One region of the Roseateles sp. P5_D6 genome, then DNA from elsewhere that is predicted to be linked to it. Evidence: predicted binding sites of a transcription regulator. Region 1 holds the regulator's gene; the other holds the start of a gene.

Region 1 (4,408 bases):
GGATAGTGGCATCTGCAATTGTTGCCCCCCGCCGATGTCACGACCATCGCGCAGCTCATCGTCGCGTGCGGGTCGAATCGAACGAAAAGCAGAGAATTGGCCGCATTCGTTTCCGCCTTGGCGTAAGTCAATATGCCGGAAACCTCTTCGGCAGCGGCCGTCACCCGGCGCCTTTCCAGCAAGTCGGCCATAGAGGGAATGGCCATCGCCAATATGACGCCGAGAACCGCCACGGCCACCATGATCTCGATCAGCGTCAGGCCGGATATCCGGGCCTTCAGGGCATGGACAGGGTTTGTCATGACTATCGAGGCCAGCATTCAGAGCCGGTGTCGCGATTCGTGCCGCTGTTGCTGGGGTCGCCTGTCGCCGAGTACTGGGGTGTAGCACCCACCAGGGTCACCGTCAGGGTCTTGCAGGTCAGATCCGTCGCCTGTTTGCCGCCAGCTATAGGGGTTGCCGTGGCGATGTAGCCGACGTCAAACCCCGGGGTTGCGCCGACGCCTGAGAGGCTGACGCTGTAAAGGGGCGTGATGCTGGCAATGTTCAAGTTCAGTGCGCTGAGGGTCGACGCGTAGGTGGCTGAATTGCTGCGGAAACGCTCCTGCGCCTGCATGACGGCGGTCAGTGCGGAGATGGCGTCTGCGCGGCGGGCACGCTGCATGTGCGAGGTGTAGGCGGGATAGGCAACCGCGGCGAGGATGCCGGCAATGGCCAGCGCGACCATCAGCTCGATCAAGGTGAAGCCACGGCGTCGCGGGCGGGAACAAGTACACATGGCCCGATTTTTTGGCAGTACGTCACAACGATCGGTAACGTCTTGGCCGCTCATCCGCCGAGTTGCGCCGCTGGTCGGCATCCACCATGAATGAAGGGGCGAATGAAACGGCCCTCAGGCGCACTTGGGCATGCCGCTGACTTTGTTCGTGCCCACGTAGCAGCTGCGCACGCGGCCGGTGAGCGCCACGACCTGGCGGATGGATTGGCCGCCGCTCAGGCTGAGATCAATGCTGCCGGCCTGGGTGACCAGGCCTTGGAGGTACTGGAATTGCAGCGTCTCGGCGTTGCTGCTGAGGCGCACGGGCTGGGTCGTCGGCAGCCACTCGGCCTTGATGACCTGGCTGCTCGGCTTCTTGCAGGCGGCCTTGCCGCCAGCACAATCGCAGTCGTCCTTGGCGCCGATGTACATCACGTAGCAGGCGTTGGCGCCCTTGCCGCTGATGCGGAAGAAGACCGAGTCGCCCAGGCGGGCCGCTTCGCTGCGCGCCAGGCGCAGGTCGCTGGCCAGGGTGTCCGCGCTGACGCGCAGTTGCTGCTGCTGGCGCATCGTACCCATGGCTGGGACCGCCTGGCCGAGCAGGGCGGCGCAGATGCCGACGCTGGCGCAGAGCTCCACGAGCGTGAAACCACGGTTGCTGCGACGGGTGTTGGCGGTGCGGTTCATGGTGCTTCCCTGGGTTCGTTGTTGATGGAACGAACTCTAGGAAGCGGGGCTCACCGCGTCTTTCCCCCCAAAGGCGGAACGAAGAGGGATGGCGGGTGCCCCATCCCCCTGGTCTCCCCCTCATCTCCCCCCGCCGGGGGATAGGGTCAACCCGGTATCAGATCTCGCGGATCAGCTGCCGGAACTCGTCGACGTCCTCGAAGCTGCGGTACACCGACGCAAATCGAACGTAGGCGACCTTGTCGATGCGCTTGAGCTCGCGCATGACCAGCTCGCCCAGTCGCGTGGACGCGAGCTCGCGGGCGCCGCTGGCGAGCAGCTTCTCCTCGATGCGGTTGATGGCCGCATCGATCTGCTCGACGCTGACCGGCCGCTTGCGCAGGGCCAGCTGCATGGAGGCACGCAGCTTGGACGCGTCGAAATCGGCGCGCCGCCCGTCCTTCTTGACGACCGAGGGCATGGCAATGTCAGCCCGCTCATAGGTCGTGAAGCGCTTGTCGCAGGACAGGCAGCGGCGCCGGCGCCGGACGACGTCACCCTCATCCGACTCCCGGGTCTCGGCGACCTGGGTTTCGGTGTGAGAGCAGAACGGGCAGCGCATTGAGGCTCGACTTAGCCGCGGTAGACCGGGAAGGCGGCCGTCAGCGCCGCAACCTTCTCGCGCACGGCGGCCAGGTTGGCCTCGTCATGCGGCTTGTCCAGCACATCGGCGATCAGGTGGGCCGTCTGGCGAACTTGCTCCTCCTTGAAGCCGCGCGTCGTCATGGCCGGCGTGCCCAGGCGAATGCCGCTGGTGACCATGGGCTTTTGCGGGTCGTTGGGGATGCCGTTCTTGTTGCAGGTCATGTGGGCGGCGCCCAGGATGGCCTCGGCTTCCTTGCCCGTCAGGTTCTTGGGACGCAGGTCCACCAGCATGACGTGGCTCTCCGTGCCGCCGGAGACGATGCGCAGGCCGCGCTCGATCAGCGTGTCGGCCAGCACCTTGGCGTTCTTGACGACCTGCTCCTGGTAGACCTTGAACTCGGGCGTCAGGGCTTCCTTGAAGGCCACGGCTTTGCCGGCGATGACGTGCATCAGCGGGCCGCCCTGGATGCCGGGGAAGATGGCCGAGTTGATCTTCTTGGCGATCGCCTCGTCGTTCGTCAGGATGATGCCGCCGCGCGGGCCGCGCAGGCTCTTGTGCGTGGTGGACGTGACGACGTCGGCGTGGGGCAGAGGGTTGGGATAGACGCCCGCGGCGATCAGGCCGGCGTAGTGCGCCATGTCGACCATGAAGTAGGCGCCGATCTCCTTGGCGATCTTGCCGAAGCGCTCGAAGTCGATGCGCAGCGAGTAGGCCGAGGCGCCAGCGATGATCAGCTTGGGCTTCTTCTCGCGGGCCAGGGCTTCCATGGCGTCGTAGTCGATCGCTTCATTGGCGTCCAGGCCGTAGCTGATGACGTTGAACCACTTGCCGCTCATGTTCAGCGCCATGCCGTGGGTCAGGTGGCCGCCTTCGGCCAGGCTCATGCCCATGATGGTGTCGCCCGGCTGCAGCAGCGCGAAGAAGGCGCCTTGGTTGGCCTGCGAGCCGGAGTTGGGCTGCACGTTGGCGAATTCGGCGCCGAAGAGCTGCTTCAGGCGATCGATGGCGAGTTGCTCGACGACGTCGACGTACTCGCAGCCACCGTAGTAGCGCTTGCCGGGGTAGCCCTCGGCATACTTGTTGGTCAGCTGGCTGCCCTGGGCCTGCATGACGGCCGGCGAGGTGTAGTTCTCGCTGGCGATCAGCTCGATGTGGTCTTCCTGGCGGCGGTTCTCGTTCTGGACGGCGGTCCAGAGTTCGGGGTCGACCAAGGCGAGGGTGGAGGTGTTGCGGTCAAACATGCTGGTGTTTCCGAAGGTCAGGCGGTGAATCCCCGGCGGTCACGGCAGGCGTGATGTCCCAAGGCTGCCCAGGCGAACGGCTGATAGCGGTTGTCATGTCGACAGAGGACAGCCGCCTCACGCTCCCCGGTGGTGGCCCACCTCAGGTCAGCTAGTGACCCTGATCGCCAGTCGCGTGAATGCTCAGTGTATGTCAGCCGCGCCTCAGCGCAGCAGGGCCACCTGGGCGGAGTCGCCGGTCGAGGGGGCAGACGCCGCTTCGCGCACCAGCGGCCGGACGGTCGTCATGGTCGGCACCGTGCGGCCGGCCGCGACCGCCTTCAGCAGGTCGTGCTCGGCCAGCACGCGGCCCGCATAGCCTGTGTCCTCGGCCAGATTGGCCGCGCCGACGTAATAGCGCAGGCCCTCTTCCAGGCCGCCGGCGCGCTGGATGCATTCCTTCAAAACCTGCACGCCCACGCGCAGATTGGTGACCGGATCGAAGGCCGCCAACGTGCCGCCGAAGGCTTCGTACTTGTCGTCGTGCACGCGGGTCATGACCTGCATCAGGCCCTGGGCGCCAACGGCACTCTGCGCAAAAGGGTTGAAGCGCGACTCGATGGCCATGATGGCCAGGATCAACGTTGGCTCGACCTTGGCGCGCTGGCCCACGGCCCAGGCTTCCTGCACGAGGCGGCTGATGGGTTCCGGCGCCACGCTGTACCGGCGCGCCAGCCAATGGGCGACGGCGGCCTGCTGGCGGCTCAGCTCGCGGGGGTCGGTGGCGGTGGCGCGGGCAATGGCATCGGGCTCGGCCGACGCCATCAGGGTGTTGCCCTCGGCCTCGGCACGCGCTTCATGGCGCGCATTCAGCCAGCCGAGGGTGGCGGATTCCACTTTCTCACGCAGGCCGGCCTGGCTCGTGAACACCAGCAGCACCGACACCACGGCCAGCCCCAGCAGGGCCAGTGTGTTGTGGCTGACCACGAGCAGGCCGTTGCCGATGTCCTTGACGAACAGCGACGCCGAATCCCGCGTGTGGCGAGCCAGGCTGAACAGGTCTTGACGTGTCGTCATTCGACTCCTTGTGCCGCAACCCGCCTCAGGCTGCCTCGATGC
Region 2 (4,408 bases), on a different contig from region 1:
TCCAGCGAGTCGATCGGCAGGATGCCGCGATCCCACAGCGAGCCCTTGTAGGTGGAGTAGCGGCCGCGTTCCTCGGCCAGTTCGGTCGAGGCCCAGTAGGCGTGATAGCAGACGGCCTCCATCGAGCGATCGGCGAAGTCGACGGCAGCCTGCGAGGCGTAGGGAGTGCGCAGTTGGTACAGCGCGTCCTGGAAGCCCATGATTCCCAGGCCGACCGGGCGGTGGCGCAGGTTGGAGTCGCGCGCCTTCTTGACGGCGTAGTAGTTGATGTCGATGACGTTGTCGAGCATGCGCATCGCGGTGCGCGTCGTCTTCTTCAGCTTGGCCTGGTCGATCTGGCCATCCTTGATGTGCTGGGCCAGGTTGACGGAGCCGAGGTTGCAGACGGCGATCTCGCTGTCGTTGGTGTTCAGCGTGATCTCGGTGCACAGGTTGCTGGAGTGCACCACGCCGACGTGCTGCTGCGGGCTGCGCACATTGCAGGCGTCCTTGAACGTGATCCAGGGGTGGCCCGTCTCGAACAGCATCGACAGCATCTTGCGCCACAGGTCCTTGGCCGGCATGCGCTTGAAGAGCTTGATCTCGCCGCGGTCGGCCTTGGCCTCGTAGGCCGTGTAGGCCACTTCGAAAGGCTTGCCGAACAGGTCGTGCAGGTCCGGGCAGGTGCTGGGGCTGAACAGCGTCCAGTCACCGCCTTCGAGCACACGGCGCATGAACAGGTCGGGAATCCAGTTCGCCGTGTTCATGTCGTGCGTGCGGCGGCGGTCGTCGCCGGTGTTCTTGCGCAGGTCCAGGAACTCCTCGATGTCGAGGTGCCAGGTTTCCAGATAGGCGCAGACGGCGCCCTTGCGCTTGCCGCCCTGGTTCACGGCGACGGCCGTGTCGTTGACCACCTTCAGGAAGGGCACGACGCCCTGGCTCTTGCCGTTGGTGCCCTTGATGTGCGAGCCCAGCGCGCGCACCGGGGTCCAGTCATTGCCCAGGCCGCCGGCGAACTTGCTCAGCAGCGCGTTCTCCTTCAGCGCCTCGTAGATACCGTCGAGGTCGTCGCTGACGGTCGTCAGGTAGCAGCTCGACAGCTGCGAGCGGCGCGTGCCGGCGTTGAACAGCGTCGGCGTGCTGGACATGAAGTCGAAGCTCGACAGCACTTCATAGAACTCGATGGCGCGGGCTTCGCGGTCGATCTCGCCCAGGGCCAGGCCCATGGCCACGCGCATGAAGAAGGCCTGAGGCAGCTCGATGCGCTGCTCTTCGATGTGCAGGAAGTAGCGGTCGTACAGGGTCTGCAGGCCGAGGTAGTCGAACTGCAGGTCGCGCTCGGGCTTGAGCGCCGCACCCAGCTTGACCAGGTCGTACTGCTGCAGCTTCTCGTCCAGCAGTTCGGCCTTCACGCCCTTCTTGATATAGCCGGGGAAGTACTCGGCGTAGCGCTGGGTCATCTCACCCTGCAGCACCTCGCCACCGAGGATCTCGCGGCGGATCGTGTGCAGCAGCAGGCGCGCGGTGGCGCGGCTGTAGCCCGGGTCCTTCTCGATCAGCGTGCGCGCGGCCAGGATGGCGGCCTTGTAGACCTCGTCGATGGCGACGCCGTCGTACAGATTGCGCTGGGTCTCGGCCAGCACCGGATCTGGCTTGACGTCGGCGCCGAGGTTCTCGCAGGCCGACGCGATCAGCGACTTCAGCGCACCCAGGTCCAGCGGGCGGCGCTCGCCGCGGTCCACCACCATCACCACCGGCTCGGCGGCGCGCGTGGCCTCGCCCTGCGCGGCGCGCTCCTGCGTGCGGCGCTCGCGATACAGCACGTAGGCGCGGGCGACTTCATGGTTGCTGCTGCGCATCAGGCCCAGCTCGACCTGGTCCTGCACATCTTCAATATGGAAGGTACCGCCACTCGGACGCGAGCGCAGCAGGGCGCGCACGACGTTCTGGGTCAGCTGCTCCACCGTCTCACGCACGCTGGCCGAGGCTGCGCCGCTGGTGCCATGCACGGCCAGGAAAGCCTTCATCAGCGCAACGGCGATCTTGCTCGGCTCGAACGAGACCACGGCGCCATTGCGGCGAATGATCTGGTAGGCCTGATAGCCGGACAACGCAGGGGCGCTGGGGGCGGTGGCGTCGGATCCAAACGCGACCGGGGACTGCGACGACAGCGAGGCGGAGGTGGCCTGGCCCGTGGCGGCTTCATGCAGCATGAGGGGATCCTTTATCGAGAAATGACGGGCAAATGCGCGGCATCAACCCGAAGGTCGGGCCAGCGCATCGTGCGGTGCTTCAGTGGGGTATTTCGTCCCTGCCGCTCCATTGCCAGGCCGGCGTTTCGGCTTGGTCCCCGGGCGCTTTGCTGCCGTGGCCAAGCCACTGCAAACAGCGAATCCGAGGGGATGGTCATGGGGTCGACTGGCTCAGCAGGATATCACGAAGGAACACTATATCTATGGCCCCCGCCGTCCTCAAGCACTACCGCTAGTGTCAAACCCTGGCCGCGATTTCTCTGGACAAATGCCCTGCGCGCGCCTTTGGCCGATCAGATCGGGGCTTGCAACCGGCAACCCGCATCAACACTGGGCTGGCGGGCCGAAGCGGGCCGCAAGGCCGCGCCAGCGCTGCGTCCGAGCAAGCGCTCTATAGCCTCGCCGCAGATTCAAGCAGGGCAAATCCCGAGAAGGTTTTTCTTTCAGCTGTCACCAGCCGAGATCGCAAGCCGCGCCATGCGGTAGCGGATCTGGCGCAGCGACAGCCCGAGGCTGGCTGCCGCGGCCGTGCGGTTGAAGCGGTGCAGCTCCAGCGCTCGCAGCAGAATGGCGCGCTCGACCTCGTCGAGATAGCGCGCCAGGTCCGACGGCAATTCCTCGGGCAGGGACACGCCCTCGGCCACTGGTGCCGCCCCCAGGGGGGTGTCCAGCGCGGCGAACTGCGACTCGCTGCGGTCCTCGTCCAGCAGCGTGTCGGGCAGGCCAAGATCGTCGGCGTCGATCCACTCACCGCCCGCCAGCGCCAGCGCGCGGTGCAGCAGGTTCTCGAGCTCGCGCACATTGCCGGGAAAGGTATAGCGCGACAGCGTCTGCAGCGCACCCACCGTCAGTCGTGGCGCTGGTGACACGCCAGCGTCCTGGGCGATGCGGGTCAGCACCCGGGCGCTGATCAGGCCCAGGTCCTCCAGGCGCTCGCGCAGCGGCGGCACGCGGATCTGGATGACGTTGAGGCGGTAGAACAAGTCCTGGCGGAAGCGCCCCGCCGCCACCTCGGCGGACAGATCCTTGTGCGTCGCGCTGAGGATGCGCACATTGATCGGCGTCTCGGCGGTGGCGCCGACCGGCCGCACCGAACGCTCCTGGATGACGCGCAGCAGCTTGCTTTGCATCGCCAGGGGCAGGTCGCCGATCTCATCGAGGAAGAGCGTGCCGCCATCCGCCGCCTGGAAGAAGCCCTCGCGGTCCTCGTTGGCACCGGTGAACGCGCCCTTGCGGTAGCCGAAGAACTCGGCCTCCAGCAAGTTCTCGGGAATGGCGCCGCAGTTGACGGCGATGAAGCCCTGCCCGGCGCGCACGCCGTGGTCGTGGATGGCCCGCGCCACCAGCTCCTTGCCGGTCCCGGATTCACCCTGCACCAGCACCGGCGCCATGCTGCGCGCCACCTTGTCGATCAGCGAGCGAACCGCGCGGATGGCCGGTGATTCACCCACCAAGCGCAGCGCCGACGCCGGCATTGCCACGCTTTTTTCTTGCGCCGCCGGGCTGGGATCGGGCGCCACGCGGCCCAGTGCCGAACCGACGACGAGGCGGAACTGGCGCAGGTCCACCGGCTTGGTCAGGTAGTCGTAGGCGCCGGCCTTCAAGGCCTCCACCGCGTTCTCGGCCGAGCCGAACGCCGTGATGACGATGGCCTTCTCGGGTCGGCCGGCCTGCTCCAGCCAGCGCAGCAATGCCAGGCCCGAGCCGTCGGGCAGCTTCATGTCGGTGATGACGGCGCTGTAGGTCTGGGCCTGCAGATGCGCCAGCGCCTCTGCCACCGTGCCCGCACTGTCGATCTCATAGCCTTCACGCAGCAACGTCAGCTCGTAGAGCGTGCGCAGATCGGGCTCGTCGTCGACGACCAGCAGGCGCGGGAGCGTGGCAGTAGTCATGCAGAGGATGCAGATGGGGGCGTGCGCAGTCGAACGCAGAACTCGTTGGCCGCCGCGTCAGTGGCGCGGCGGTAGTCGATGCGGGCGCCATGACGCTCGCACAGTTCACGGCAAATGTAGAGGCCCAGGCCCGAACCGCGGCTGCGTGTCGAGAAGAAAGGCTCGAACAGATGGCGCTCGATCTCGTGCGGCACCGGCGCGCCCGCGCTGCGCACGACGAGGTCCAGCGCATCGCCGTGGCGGTCCAGCGCCGCCTGGATCGCGCCCGCGCCAGGCTCGGCATGG

What was found. Region 1 encodes NrdR, which represses ribonucleotide reductase genes. Its sites were predicted from a motif close to CACNANATNTNGTG; they were not measured.
Region 2: a site for NrdR is predicted at 2,425-2,438, ahead of ACXJKM_RS02090 (ribonucleoside-diphosphate reductase subunit alpha). Genes of this name have one in related genera too.

The regions. Positions count from the first base shown of each region.
Region 1 is NZ_JBFUMK010000008.1:33,829-38,236, reverse strand. It holds gene ACXJKM_RS12575 (pilus assembly FimT family protein) at 1-302, opposite strand, end outside; gene ACXJKM_RS12570 (type IV pilin protein) at 305-778, opposite strand; gene ACXJKM_RS12565 (GspH/FimT family pseudopilin) at 893-1,444, opposite strand; gene nrdR (transcriptional regulator NrdR) at 1,602-2,045, opposite strand; gene glyA (serine hydroxymethyltransferase) at 2,057-3,310, opposite strand; ZMP/ZTP riboswitch at 3,370-3,495, opposite strand; gene ACXJKM_RS12550 (lytic transglycosylase domain-containing protein) at 3,515-4,366, opposite strand.
Region 2 is NZ_JBFUMK010000002.1:2,658-7,065, forward strand. It holds gene ACXJKM_RS02090 (ribonucleoside-diphosphate reductase subunit alpha) at 1-2,192, opposite strand, end outside; gene ACXJKM_RS02095 (sigma-54-dependent transcriptional regulator) at 2,675-4,123, opposite strand; gene ACXJKM_RS02100 (sensor histidine kinase) at 4,120-4,408, opposite strand, start outside.